One region of the Undibacterium sp. Ji50W genome, then DNA from elsewhere that is predicted to be linked to it. Evidence: predicted binding sites of a transcription regulator. Region 1 holds the regulator's gene; each other region holds the start of a gene.
What was found. Region 1 encodes FliA, which starts transcription of late flagellar genes. Its sites were predicted from a motif close to CTAAAGTTTNNNNNNNNNNNGCCGNTA; they were not measured.

Region 1 (4,943 bases):
GTTCCTGGCCCGGCCCTCGGTCGTGTCATTGTCACTGACCGGCAATTTCGCCCCCTGCCCTACGGCTGTCACCCTGATTTCATCGACACCGTTTTCAGTCAGCAACCTGGCCACCGTGCTGGCGCGTACCGCCGACAATTCCCAGTTGGAAGGAAAAATCGGGTTCTTGATGGGGATATTATCGGTATGCCCCTCGACCTGTATGGCATGGGTATCGGCCTTGAGGACGCCTGCAATCGCTTTCAAGGCCTGCACCGAATCTATATTCAGGCGTGCCTCGCCTGGTGCAAACAACAGGCTGGCATTGATTTCTATGGTGATGCCGCGACTGGTCTGACTGACCCTGACCTTGCCTTCCCGCACCAGCGGTTCCAGCACTGTCATGATATCCTTGGCCATGGTCGTCATTTGCGCCTTTTCTTTACGCAAGGCTTCATTTGCGCGGCTGTTTTTTACCAGAGGCAGCGGGTCAAGCTTGACAATGGGTTCATTCGGCCTATCCACGGTCTTGGGATTCACCATGACCTTGCCAAAAGCCCCGGTCAGCGAATTCGACAAGACCCGGTATTTGCCCTCATTCAGAGAGGAAATCGCATACATCACCACAAAGAACGCAAACAACAGGGTAATAAAATCGGCGTAAGAAACCAGCCAGCGATCGTGGTTCTCGGGTTCTTCGTGGTATTTTCTTCTGGCCATAGGGTTCTTTAAGGCATCACAGCAGGCAAGCCATCAATTTCTATGATTGGTTAATCGCTCTTCCACCACGCGTGGGCTGTCGCCCAGGGCAATACTGTAAAAAATATCAGACAACATTTCCCGCCGCGTGACTTCCCTGTTGATGATCTCTTTGAGCTTGTAACTGACCGGCAAAAACAACAGATTGGCCATGCCCACGCCATAAATCGTTGCCACAAAGGCCACCGCAATGCCGCCGCCCAGCTTGGATGGGTCAGTCAGGTTTTCCATCACATGTATCAAGCCCAGCACCGCACCCAGAATACCGATGGTGGGCGAATAACCGCCCGCCGCTTCCCAGATCTTGGCAGCCTGGCGCTGTTCCATCTCATACAGCGAAATATCAACATCCAGGATATCCTTGAGCCGGATCGGGTCGATGCCATCGATCACCAGGCGCAACCCCTTGCTGATGAAGGGATCGATTGACGCATTCATATAGCGTTCCAGGCTGAGAAAGCCCTCTCTCCTGGCGACCACACTCCAGACCAGGGCTTCTTCAACATTCTTTTTGCTGTTGTCCGGCGGCTCTGACACCACCCAGCGCAACATGCGTACGCCCCGCATAAAGGCCTTGATGCGGCTTTGCATCAGCACCGCACCGATAGTACCCACCACTACGATGACAAAAGCGGCTGGCTGCACCAGGGAAGAAAGACGGCCACCTTCCAGCAACTGACCAGAAACGATGCCGACAACTATCAGTAAAAGTCCGACTATGCTAGCCCAGTCCACGCCTTCTCCCTTAAGTACGCCCTGAGCCTGGCTACCGCCTGACTATGCAATTGCGACACCCGTGATTCGGAAACACCCATCACGGCCCCGATTTCCTTCAAGTTCAATTCTTGCTCATAATACAAGCCCATCAGCAATTTTTCACGTTCGGGCAAGCTGTCAATCGCCCCGATCACGGCATCACGGAAATCATCATTCAACAAATCCTGCAGGGGATCGCCCGACAGGTCAGAACAATAATGATCGAGGAAATGCTCTTTGGTGTCGGCGTCATGAAAGTCTTCGTAATACACCAGTTGATGGCCGCCACTATCGGTCAGCATGTCCTGGTATTCCTCCAGCGACAGCTTGAGTGACTTGGCGACCTCGGTTTCCAGAGGTGGCCTGCCCAGCTTTTGCTGCAGGGTATTCATGGCATTTTCTATCTTGCGCATGTTCTGGCGTACGCCGCGCGGCAACCAGTCGCTGCTGCGTAACTCATCCAGCATGGCGCCACGTATGCGCTGCACAGCATAGGTTTCAAACTGGGCACCATGCGTGTCTTCATAGCGGTTAACTGCATCCAGCAAACCTATCATGCCCGCCTGCACAAGATCATCCACCTCCACACTGGGAGGCAGACGCGCCTTCAACTGGTAAGCAAGGCGCTTGACCAGTGGGGCGTGCTCCCGGAGGAGGAAGTTTTTATCTGACTTTCCGCTAGCGGTGTACATGTGATTATATTCCGAGACCGACACCCAGCTCAGGGACTCCCTCTAAACATAATGTCGAACGCGCAGTCGTCGCCAATTGTTCCGCCAGCCGGGAAAAAGCCAGCGAAGCACGCGCTTTTGGAAAAGCATCAATCACGGAGCGTCCCAAATGCGCAGCCTTTCTTACATGTTCATCTTCCGGCACATGGCCGACATAGTGCAAAGGCACAGCCAGATAACGGCTGGCAGCCTGCGCCATATTTGTGTAAATCAATCTCGCCTCATTTTCTGATGCGCCGGATACCAGAATACCGTAACCGCGCCTTCCTACCCTGTTGCTGACCCGCTTGATCAGTCCGTATGCGGCCTTGATCATATGCGGATCGGCAGAAACCTGTATCACCAATTCACTGTCATCCAGTGATGCCAGCGCAAATGCGTCATTCGCATTGATGTCGCCATCGACCATCACCAGGTCTGCCTGGTTTGCCACGACATCAAACACTTTGGTCAGTTGCCGTGCACTTTCTGGCGGCAAAGCCGACGACAACGACGCCTGCCTGGTCAGCATCGTCACCGACAAGCCAGCAGCCACCATTTTGATCGCTTCCTTCATTGTACGCTGTTGTCTCGCTACATCCAACAAGGTACGATCATTGCTTGCATTCAGCCAAGCACCCACGCTATTGTCCGAGGCCCGCGCATCGATCATCAATACCTCACTACCCTGCTTTGCCAGCGATACACCCAGATTAACCAACATGCCACTTTTTTCATCTTCCTTCAAGGCCGACAGGAAAGTGAACACCCTGGGTTTGGGGCTGGCCAGCATGCGGCGCAAGCCTTCTGCCTGATCAAAACTAGCCAAGGGACACCTCCCTGGACACAGCAGCACGCGCACCATTCCCGGCACCCATGGTGCCAGCCATCAGCAAAGGCAATTCTTCATACAGCAGGCGGAAGGCGGCTGTCTCGCGTTTCAGTTTAAAGGCACGGTCTATCAGGTACAGCTTATTGGCGATATGCAGATCTTCTGGCACCCGCTGGCCGCTGGCAACGTAATACACCATGAGTTTCTGACGTATCGCAATATCCAGCGCACCACCTATGGTGGCAGCTTCGTCCAGCTTGGTGAAAATACAACCCGCCAGACCATTACCCTGGTAAGCGCGTACCACTTCGCTCAGGGTTTCGCCGGTGGAGGTAGCATTCAGGCACAGCAGGCGCTTTACCGGAGTGTCTGTTCCTGACAACATGGCAACCTGTTCGGTCACCATTTTATCGCGCTGACTGACACCCACAGTATCAATCAATACCGTATGCTTGTTCTTGAGTTCGGACAAGGCGATGCGCAAATCTGCCTCATCCTTGACGGCATGCACCATGACGCCGAGTATCTTGCCGTAAATGCGCAATTGTTCAAAACCGCCAATACGGTAGCCGTCAGTAGTGATCAAGGCCAGTTTGGAAGGCCCATGGCGCATCACGCAACGCGCCGCCAGCTTGGCCGTGGTCGTGGTCTTGCCGACGCCGGTCGGCCCTACCAGCGCATACACACCGCCTTTTTCCAGCATTTCGTTTTCATTGTCGATGGTGGACAGATTACGCACCAGCGTATTCTTGATCCATTCCAGGCCATTTTCGACCTTGCCAGCTTCCGGCAATTTTTCTACCAGATAGCGTGACAAGCCTGCACTGAAACCCGTGGCCAGCATTTCACGCAGGATTTCTGCCTTCTGCGGATGCCGCTTCTGGGTCTGGGTCCAGGATATTTCTGCCAGTTGTGACTCCAGCATGCTGCGCATGGAGCGGATTTCCGACATCACATTATTCAATTCACCAGCGCTGACAGCAGCTTCAATATCGGCATCCAGGGCGATCGCCGGTTTCAGCGGTCGACGGATGACGGCCGCTGCTTCAACTTGTGCTTCAGCCTGATAGCGCGGTGCAAAGCGTGGTGTATCGGGTATGCGTGGCACTGGTGGCGCTGGCGACACTGATGGTGACACCAGTGCTGGCGCTTCATCACCGGATGAAGGTGCAATGGCACTGATGGCTTCATCCGCCATGGCCAGTATCTCGACCTTGCCGCCGACATTGCGGTTGGACAAAATCACCGCATCAGCGCCCAGGGCATCCCGCAACATGCGCAAAGCTTCGCGAGAAGTATTTGCGGTAAATTTTCTGACGTTCATGATTGCGCTCCAACCAGGCTGGTGACTTTAATTGTTTTTGTTTCAGGTAATTCTGCGTGCGATAAAACTTTCAGTTGCGGCACCGTGCGACGCAAGAAGCGCGACAGCAAGGCCCGCAGCGGTGCTGGCACCAGCAAGACCGGTGTCAGGCCCAACTGTTCCTGGTGCTGGGCAGCGGCTTCGGTCTGGGTCGCCAGTGTGTCGGCCAGACCCGGCTCAATCCCGGCACCATCGGCACCACTGGTCTGCAGGGCTTGCATCAGCAGGCGTTCCAGACGGTTATCCAGCGTCATGACGGTCAGTTCATTCCCGGTCGGGAAGATCTGCTGCACGATGGCACGGCCAAGCGCAATCCGCACCTGGGCAGTCAGCTCAGCGGCATCCTGGGTATGCATGGCCTGCTCTGACAGGCATTCGATGATGGTACGCATATCGCGGATATGCACGCCTTCAATCAACAGGTTCTGCAAGACTTTTTGCAACACAGACAAAGGCAGGATTTTCGGTACCAGTTCTTCCACCATCTTCGGCATATCCTTGGCCAGGTGATCCATCAGCAACTGCACTTCCTGACGACCCAGCA
Region 2 (4,943 bases), on a different contig from region 1:
ATGGGCACCGGCAGACGTGTATGCCACCAGCCTGGGCGCGCAGCCAGCCACGCCTTGCAGCCGTACCTGCTTACCCAGTGCCCGCGCCCTGGCCACCAGCACGGCAATAAAATTGGCCATGGATGTGCCGGTGACGAACAGGCCACTGGCCGTGTCAGGAAAATCAAACAGGGCAGTGACCCAGCGGGTGACTTGTTTTTCGACTTCGATGGGCATGTGGTCGCGCCCGCCCAGATTAGCATTCAGGCCCGCCGCCAGCATTTCTGCCAGCGTGCCGACCGGGTTGCCACCACCATGCACCCACCCCATGAAACCCGGATGGCTGTTACCTACCGAATACGGCAGGATATGCGCCATGAATTGTTGATGTACTGCCGATAAATCACTGGGGCCAGTCGGCAGGGTTTGCCTGAACTGCGCCCGCACCTCATCCGGTATGGGTTGCCAGACCGGGCGCTCGCGCAGGTGTTCGGCATAGTCAAGAATGTCGTCGAGCATGCGATGCCCTTGCGACCGCAATGCCTGCCAGTCGCTGGGGTCCAGTGATTCATTGTCCGATGCTGCCATACCCATTCCCGATCGTCATATCCATATGCGCTAATTATCTATGAGCTTAGGACGATTAAAGCAGCGAATACAGGCGTTTTTGCAGCTTTATTGATGCAGCTAACTAAATTGGATGAAATTTGAATGGATTACAGTAGCCGAACGGCAATATTTTATGCAGAGAGTATGCAGAGAGATGCACATTTGGATGCATGCAGATTATGCGCCGGCAAACATCCCGGCAAAAACGCTGGCCTTGGCCTTTGCCTTGGGGCCGGACCAGTAATCACCTAATTGCATGATGCGCTGTTCGCCTTGCCTGATGCTGATTTCAAACGGGCGTTGCAGCATGACCTGGTGCACATAGCTGGCGAAGCCATCGGCAAAATCGTCATAGACATTGGTGGCGGCATACAAGGTGGGGAAACCGGTCTTTTGCAGGGATTGATAAATCTCGGGTATCAGTTCACCCGGCAATTGTTCGCCAGTGTAAAAGTGCAGGTGTTTGCGTTGTGGGAAATCTTCCCGCAGCAAGGGAATGACATCGCCACTCATGGCGATTTGCCATGACAGCGACAGGTAGCTGTATTCTTCGGTCGATTTGAAACGTTTGGAACCTATCCACCAGTCAGGCAGGTATTCGCTGTTGGCCGTGAGGACATGGCCAAATTCGTGCAGCAATAAAAACTGGATGGCATTTTTGCGCGTATCCTTGTCCGGCGTTTCGATGACGACATCAATGCGGTACTGGTCTTGCGGCAGGAAGGGGGTGTTTTCTTTCCAGCTTGCCCACTCATTGGCAGCACGATGCAAAAACGCATCGGCATCCATCAGGCACACCATGCCAAGTTGCTGGCCATCTGGCGTCATGACCACATCGGTCAGGGCAGATGAACCCAGGCCACGCGCAAAATACACACCCAGCAAGGGGCGGGCCAATAGGGTTAACAGGGATGGCGGCATTTCTGCCATGGCATCTTGCACATCCACCAAAAAATCGGCGGCAAGCACGACGGCTTCAGGTGATGCTAGCTGGGAGGGGACATGCTGTTGGCCAGCCTGCTGGCTGGCATTTACAGAGGCGACATAGGCTAGCACCTCGGCAGGTGCCACACCCAGTCTTTCAAGAACCGGACGGCCCAGTTGGTCGCGCCAAAAACCCGGGTCAGACGTCAACATCACGCATCAACCCTCTCAAGCCTGGGCGTCGAGCAACAAACCTGTTTTGGCCCCCAGATCCTTGGCGATGGACAAAGCCTGGGCAGAAGGAATCTGCTGGATCACGGTATTGGTTTCACGATCAACGATCTGTACCACCACTTTGCCAGAACCACTGTCCAGATTTAAATTCACGCTATTGCTGGAATCGATAAAACGGTTGATTTTATCCACAGACCGCTTCAGCTCAGCACTGCTGATTGCCGTGTCTTGCTTTGCATCTTGCGTAGATGCAACGGTGCCAGCGCTTAAATCCTGCCCTGCAGGCGCGATTTTTGGTGCACTTTTAACATCCTGCCGAGGCTCAGCAGCAGAGATGCTAGCGCCCCCACCTGTTATCTGACTGATATTCATATCATTCCCCGACTGTAATGGTAAAAAATCAAAACGGATTACTGCGTTAACATCATTAACGGTAGTTGTACTTAAAAGTTTAATTTTTTATTCAAAAAACGGACTGCAGGGGGTTTTGCGCTGAAGAACGACTGAAGAAATTGACAAAAACCATCAAAAAGCCATGAATTAGTCAGGGCGTGCTGATTATTTATTACTATGCAGCAATATCAAAAAAATATGGGTCGTGGCCCAAACACCTCCGCCACGGTCCGCACCATCAGGCGGCTGTTGGCCGGGGTGGACAGGTTTTCCCATATCCAGTTATGGTGCTCGATGACTTTTTCGGCCTTCATGTGGGGGCGGTCGCCGGTGGTATGGGCGTCGGACAGGGCGATCACGTCAAAACCAAGCGATACGGCAGAGCGTATGGTGGTATCGATGCACAATTCAGTCGCCAGGCCACACACCATCAGGGTATGGGCACCGGTGATTTTCAGGTGGGTCAGCAGGCCGGTATCGGCAAAGGAATCGCAGGCGGTTTTATCGACGAACACATCACCCGGCGTAAACGGCAGCTCGGGTATCACTTCCCAGCCGTCAGAGCCTATCATTGCATCATCATTGGCATGACGGATGTAAATGATTTGCCCGCCATGCTGGCGCGTGACTTCAATCGCATGCTGGATGCGGGCGACCACTCCCTCTATATCATAGCGGGGCGTGGTGCCATTCACCCATGAGTTCTGCATATCGATAATGAGTAAGGTGTTCATTGTGCTGTTGCTTGCCTGTCCAAAGCCACATGATACCGCGTTAGCCCCAATATGGTGCAGTGCAAGGTCTGTCTTGCAGCACTTGCACATCATCAGGCGGGCATACTATCAGGCTAGCACATCCTGTACGGCTTTACTGGCCAACAAGCTGATCAACTGGTCAGCCACCGCCCTCACCCGCACAGAACGGCGCACATCGTCATGCATGACCAGCCACAGCTTGCGCTGCAAGGGGCAAAGCGGGTCATCTATTCTTTGCAAGTCGCTGCTACGGCTACCCAGCCCTTTAGCCAGGTAATGCGGCAATACCGTGACCCCCATGCCGGCCGCCGCCACCTGACGCAATACCAGTTGATCATTGCTGCGCAACAACACCCTGGATGGATCAGCATCGAGCATGTTTTCCAGCCACTGATGATGTGGCGTACCAGAATTTTTTTCATAGGCGGCAAACTGCCAGTCGCTGCGCTTGCGCCCTTTCAAATAGCTTTTGCTGGCATACAGGCCATACTGGACGGTAGCCACTGCCTTGATCACCAGGCCCGCCGCTTGCGGGCGTGACATGCGCAGGGCAATATCGGCTTCGCGCCGGCCCAGGCTGACTTCGTGTTTTTCGGCAAACAATTCCAGTTCCAGACCGGGCAAGGCGGCGTGCAGGTTTTTCAGGTTGGGGGCCAGCACAAACGATGTCAGGGTGGGGGCGGCAGAAATGCGCACCACGCCTTCCATTTGCCCGGCGCTCAGGGCTTTTCGTTCGAACGAAAACCAGCGCTCTTCCACTTCCCGCGCATGCGGCACCAGGTGCTGCCCTTCCACCGTCAATTGCCAGCCACGCACCAGCCTGTCAAACAGGCGCAAGCCCAATGCCGCTTCCAGTGCATCGATGCGGCGTGCCACGGTGGTGTGTTCCACCTGCAGGCGACGGGCGGCCCCGGTCAGCGTACCGCTATCGACCAGCGCCAGGAAAAACCGTAAATCGTCCCAATTCATCATGGTGCAATTATGCACAGTCCAGGCGAATTTTTCAGTAATTTTATTTAAAGCCTACTTTGTCTAAGCTGTGTGCAACAACGCTCCCCCAACTTATACAGTACACAGAAAGAATAGAAATGAAAGCCATACAAATACTGACCCAAGGCAGCCCGGAAGTTTTACAACTCACCGACCTGCCCACGCCAACCCCAAAAGAAGGAGAAGTGCTGGTGCGCGTCGACATTGCCGGTATCAACTATGCCGATGTGTATCAGCGCAACGGGCAAAACCCTGCGGTCCTGCCTGCCATCCCTGGTACCGAAGGGGCGGGTGTCGTGGCCGAAGGCAATGCCCACTTGCCCGCTGGCACCCGGGTGGCCTGGTTGTCGCAGCCCGGTTCGTATGCCGAATATCTGAGCATCCCGACCTGGAAGCTGGTGCGACTGCCAGATGACATCAGCAACCCGCAAGCAGCCGCCGTCATCATGCAGGGTGTCACCGTGCAATACCTGGCTGAAACCAGCTACCAGATCAAGGCCGGCGACCGCGCGCTGGTGCATGCCGGTGCGGGTGGCGTTGGCCTGCTGCTGATCCAGCTATTGAAACACAAGGGTGCCACCGTACTGACGACGGTATCGACCGCCGCCAAGGAAGAACTGGCCCGCCAGGCCGGTGCCGACCATGTCATCCGCTATACCGAGACGGATTTTGTCGCGGCGGTAAAAGCACTGAGCCAGCCACAGGGAGTGAACGTGGTGTATGACTCGGTCGGCCTGAACACCTACCAGGGCAGCATGGCGGTATTGGGCCCGCTGGGTTCGCTGGTGCTGTTTGGCCAATCCAGCGGCAATGTGCCGCCTATCGATCCCATGACGCTGTGCCGTAGCGGTTCCCTGTTCTTTACCCGCCCCACCCTGGCCCACCATGTCGCCGATGCTGCCAGCCTGGCCGCTCGCAGCCAGCGTGTGCTGGGCTGGTTACGTGAAGGTATTTTGCGGCCGCGCATAGGTGGCAGCTATCCGCTGGCACAGGCGGCACAGGCCCATGCCGACCTTGAATCAAGCAAGACCACCGGCAAACTGCTGCTCACTGTTAACG
Region 3 (4,943 bases), 300 kb from region 1:
ATAACGGGCAACCCGTTTGAGCCTGCCACCGGTCATGGTATCTTCACCGGTATCCACCAGCGTCACCTTCCAGGGTTCGGCATGATGCTCATGCACTTCCATACTATTGTTTTGCATGTTGAAGGTGACATCCGACATATGCAAAAAATAATTGGCAAAATATTCCTTGATCAGGTAACCCTTGTAGCCGCAGCAAATGACGAACTCATTCACGCCGTGGGCCGAATAGGATTTCATGATGTGCCAGAGTATGGGGTGGCCACCAATTTCTATCATGGGTTTAGGCTTGAGATGGGTCTCTTCGGAAATCCGTGTCCCCAAACCGCCCGCCAGGATAACTGCTTTCATTGCTCGGGTCCTTCACAATAGATATTCCACATCTGACGATAGGCTTTTTCTACTGAACGGGCAAATGCCGGTTCATCCATCAGCAGCGACTGTTCCATTTCTGTACGCAAACTGCCACGCAGATGGCGCAAGGCGTCAAGATCATGCGCCAGGATGATTGCTTTCTGGGCGTATTCGTCTTCCGTACTGGCAATCCACTCTTCATGCCCTGCCGCTGTCAGGATACTGGCACCGATACGCCCTACCGATGGCCGGTCCGTCAGAGAGATGAAAGGAATCCCCATATACAGAGATTCCAGCAAAGTCGTCCCGGAATTATGCGGGAAGCAATCCAGGCCGATATCAATATGCTTGAGCACTTCCCACGAAGGTGTACTGAAGCCAATCAGCAGCCTCGATCGGTCGATGCCATAGCGCATGAAGCGCGATGCCATTTCATCCTGCACCTGGGGATCCTTGAAATCGCCGCTATTGATGATCAGTTGTGAATTTGGCATGGCATCAAGTATGGTTGCCCACACCCGCACCACCCTGTGGTTGATACGTGTCGAACGTGACAGACTGCCAAAGGTAATCACCCCGGTTGATTCAAATGGTGGCGGGCCCAGTTCTGCCCTTCTGGTATCCGGCCTGTATACATAAGCAGGCCCATCCAGGCACCAGACTTTTTCGGCAAACAGATGCGCGCAATTGTCGGTGATGGTCGGTTTGTCGGTCAGGTAATAATCGATGGCACTCAGACCGGTGGTATAGCCATATTCCAGCCAATGCAGGGACACCGGTGCGGGCTTGCGGGCAAATACCGGCAGGCGGTTACCATTGGTATGGCCGGCAACGTCGACCAGGATATCGATGCCGTCCGCCCGTATTCTGTCAGCCAGCACATCATCGGTCATGTCACGCGTTGACACCCAATGGTCGATCTGTTTTTTATAATAGGCAGTGACATCGTCTTCAAATGGGGGATTGGCATAGGCGTAGACCTCCACCTGTTCCTTGTCATGCCCTTCCAGCAGCGGCAACAAGAAATATTTACACACATGATTATAGAAAGCCTGGGTCACATAACCCACCTTCAGGCGCTTGCCAGGGATGCGCGCATTCTCAAACTTCTTCCACTGGGCTTTCAGCGGTGCGGCAAAGCGCAAGTCAAATTCATGGTAGGCGTTATAAATCACCTCTGGCGTCAGGTCCGGGTGGTAATTCAGGCAAAACAATAAATTGGTGTAGATCTTGCGATTGAAAGAAGACTGTCCGTCTTCCCTGAACGACAAGGCCTTGATATAAGCTTCGATGGCTGCATCCAGGTGGTTGGCTTCCCGCAGGGTGTCACCATAGGCCGCCCAGATTTCAGGAATATCCTGGGTCAGTGTCAATGCATGCTGACCGCATTCTATCGATTCCTGTACCTGGCCATTCTGGCGCAAGGCATCAATCAGGTTAGGATAAACCTGCAACAGATCCGGTTGCAGCTCCAGGGCATGCCGGTATTGCACAATGGCGAAGCTGTACATGCCGTGTTCACGGTAGGCCAGTCCCAGATTATTAAACAGGTAAGGCAGACTTGGGTCGATCTGTATGGCCCTGGATATATTTTCTATGGCTTCTTCAGTCCTGCCAATAAAGCGCATGGCATTACCCAGGTTATTCAGGCCGACCACCATGGTCGGCTGTATCGCCAGGGCTTTTTCCAGATAGACGATGGCATCGGCACAGCGTTCCAGGGAAATCAGGACATTACCCATATTCACCAGGATGTGCGGATTGGTCGGCAACAGCTCCAGCGCCTTGGTCAATACTATGAGTGCTTCGGGAAATTTAGCCTGCTCGATACGGGCTACACCCAGGTAATCCCAGACTATGCCGTCACGCGGCAGGTATTTGGACAGCCACAAACTGATCTCTTCCAGTTGCACATATTGTTTACTGAGCAGGTATTTATTAAAGATACCGAAAGCGATTTTCCGGTTATCCGGAAAATGTGGCATCACGTCGAATGCCAGTTTCAGGTACTGGACGCCTTCGTCGCACTGGTTCAGGTCACCGCATATCCTGGCCAGGGCATACAGCGCATCCGGATGACGGGGGAAATGCCTGATGATATTCAGGCAAACCTGTTTGGCCTCGGGCAAAGCACCTGCATCAAAGTGCTTGTTAACTTCGCGCATTGCCTTTCGTGCATCAAAACTGGATTTGCTCATGCCTGCGCCCTGATAAGGTGTAATTATTATTCAATAAATAGCCGATATGTTGATCAGCTAAGCTGATTTTGCATTTCTGCTCATTTCCCGGCATTTTTGCGCTGCAATAAAGGCTGCCTTGCCTGCGCGCTGCCTTTTTAAACAGGAAAATACCAGAAACTACTAGCTCAGGCTTATTGTATAGCTAATGAATTCGTTTCCATATGTTAAATAAGGCCCTAAAACTAAATCAAATTTAGCCCTAAAGTATTTAAAAAAAGCGCCGACAAGCGGAAACATCTTTAAAACTTGAGCGAAAAAAATAACATTTATTTTCAGAAACACGCTAAAACTTTTTTAGTCTCTACCGATACCCTTTACAACGGCGGTCCAATAGTCAGCACGAAAGACCAAAGTTTCAGGCTACTACGCCAATTTGAATAACTTAGGGAGAATTACCATGGCTGTCATTAATACCAATATTGCATCGCTGAATGCACAACGCAACTTGACTACATCGCAATCTGCGCTGAACACTTCCCTGCAACGTCTGTCTTCCGGTCTGCGTATTAATAGCGCGAAAGATGACGCTGCTGGTCTGGCAATTTCCGAACGTCTGTCTTCTCAAATCGGCGGCTTGAACCAAGCTGCACGTAATGCGAACGACGGTATCTCTCTGGCGCAAACCGCTGAGGGCGCTTTACAACAGATCGGTGCCAACTTGCAACGTATCCGTGACCTGGCCGTGCAATCTGCCAACGGCTCCAACAGCGTTTCTGATCGTGCCGCTCTGAACAACGAAGCAGGTCAGTTGATTTCTGAAATTAACCGCGTTGCCAGCAGCACCAACTTCAACGGCGTGAACCTGCTCGACGGTAGCTTCTCTGCACAAACTTTCCAAGTTGGTGCCAACGGTACATCAAACGATCAAATCAGTATCGCCTCCATCACCAGCGCAAAATCTAGCGCCCTGGGTGTGGGTGCATCTTCCAGCTACGCTACCACAGTAGCCGGTGCCGGTTCAGTTACCACGACAGCCCTGGCTGCCGGTGACCTGTCCATCAACGGCTTCCAGGTTGGCGCATCTGCAGCTGACGGTGTATCTTTCTCCAACTCCACAGGCAGCGGCATTGCAAAAGCAGCAGCAATCAATGCGATCAGCGGCAGCACAGGCGTAACTGCAACTGTAGGTTCGACAACCATTGCCGGTACAGCCAGCACATCCGCAACAGCGATTGCCTCCGGCGACGTCACTATTAACGGCGTGAATCTGGGTGCCTTGAATGCTTCGACTTCCGGCGCACAACGTGGTGCACAGGTAGCAGCTGCTGTAAATGCGATCAGCACACAAACTGGCGTTACTGCTACCTTCAATACAGCAACTGGTGCAGTTGCACTGGCTGCCGCTGATGGCCGTAACATCACTATTACAGCCAGCACCAACGCTGCTGCCGCTGCTGCCAACACAGGTATTACTGTATCGGCAACTGGCGCAACTGACGTCAGCACCTCGACACTGTCCCTGACTTCCACCAGCTCTGCCGGTATCACCCTGGCAAACGGTACTGGTACTGGTCTGACAGCTGCCAACCTGACTGGTGGTTTCACTTCTGCTTCGGTCACGGTCGGTGCGGGTGTCTCTTCACTGAATCTGGGTACCGCTGCCGGGGCCACCGCCGCGTTGTCGACCATTGATGCGGCGTTACAATCGATCAATAGCTCCCGCGCTTCTCTGGGTGCGTATCAAAACCGCTTCTCTTCCGCGATTGAAAGTTTGCAGACTAACTCTGAAAACTTGACAGCATCCCGCAGCCGTATCCGTGATGCAGACTTCGCCCAGGAAACAGCGGCTCTGACACGCGGTCAGGTCTTGCAACAAGCTGGTACAGCGATTTTGGCTCAGGCTAACGGTTTGCCAAACGGCGTTCTGGCCCTGTTGCGTGGCTAATAGCAGTAGGCTTATGTAAATTAGGTCTATACTTAAAGCATAAAGCATGTCCCCCTGGTCAACATTTTGACCAGGGGTATTTTTCTTGAAGGAAAAGATCATGGACATCCGATCGATAGGGAGCACTTCTCAATCTGGACAACTGATCACGGACAGACCAGCAGGAACTGACGCCAGTGCATCGGTACACAAGTCAGCGGCTGCTTCAACGCAAACCATCGATGCCGTCAAAGCTGCATCATCTGCATCGTCACCGCCAAGCATCGATAAAGTGACCAAGGCAGTCGACGATATCAATAAAACTATCCAATCTCTGTCACAGTCTCTAGAATTCAGTGTTGAGGAACATAGTAATAAAGTAGTCGTAAAGGTAATTGACCAGCAGACTAAAGAGGTATTGCGTCAGATTCCTTCCGAAGAAGCCCTTGAAATATCGCGTTCGCTAGATAAACTGCAAGGTCTCTTAA

Region 2: ACO0K9_RS26155 (flagellar protein FlaG) is a predicted target of FliA. The motif match lies at 2,175-2,201, and genes of this name have one in related genera.
Region 3: ACO0K9_RS01815 (flagellin) is a predicted target of FliA. The motif match lies at 2,791-2,817, and genes of this name have one in related genera.

What each region holds. Positions count from the first base shown of each region.
Region 1 covers NZ_JBMPOX010000001.1:59,977-64,919, reverse strand. The annotation lists gene motD (flagellar motor protein MotD) at 1-699, opposite strand, end outside; gene ACO0K9_RS00320 (flagellar motor protein) at 733-1,473, opposite strand; gene ACO0K9_RS00315 (RNA polymerase sigma factor FliA) at 1,455-2,186, opposite strand; gene ACO0K9_RS00310 (MinD/ParA family ATP-binding protein) at 2,191-3,033, opposite strand; gene flhF (flagellar biosynthesis protein FlhF) at 3,026-4,360, opposite strand; gene flhA (flagellar biosynthesis protein FlhA) at 4,357-4,943, opposite strand, start outside.
Region 2 covers NZ_JBMPOX010000030.1:12,090-17,032, reverse strand. The annotation lists gene ACO0K9_RS26165 (pyridoxal phosphate-dependent decarboxylase family protein) at 1-567, opposite strand, end outside; gene ACO0K9_RS26160 (hypothetical protein) at 766-1,725, opposite strand; gene ACO0K9_RS26155 (flagellar protein FlaG) at 1,741-2,118, opposite strand; gene ACO0K9_RS26150 (isochorismatase family protein) at 2,328-2,873, opposite strand; gene ACO0K9_RS26145 (LysR family transcriptional regulator) at 2,982-3,863, opposite strand; gene ACO0K9_RS26140 (quinone oxidoreductase family protein) at 3,983-4,943, shown strand, end outside.
Region 3 covers NZ_JBMPOX010000001.1:362,575-367,517, reverse strand. The annotation lists gene rfbF (glucose-1-phosphate cytidylyltransferase) at 1-348, opposite strand, end outside; gene ACO0K9_RS01820 (tetratricopeptide repeat protein) at 345-2,549, opposite strand; gene ACO0K9_RS01815 (flagellin) at 2,989-4,476, shown strand; gene ACO0K9_RS01810 (flagellar protein FlaG) at 4,577-4,943, shown strand, end outside.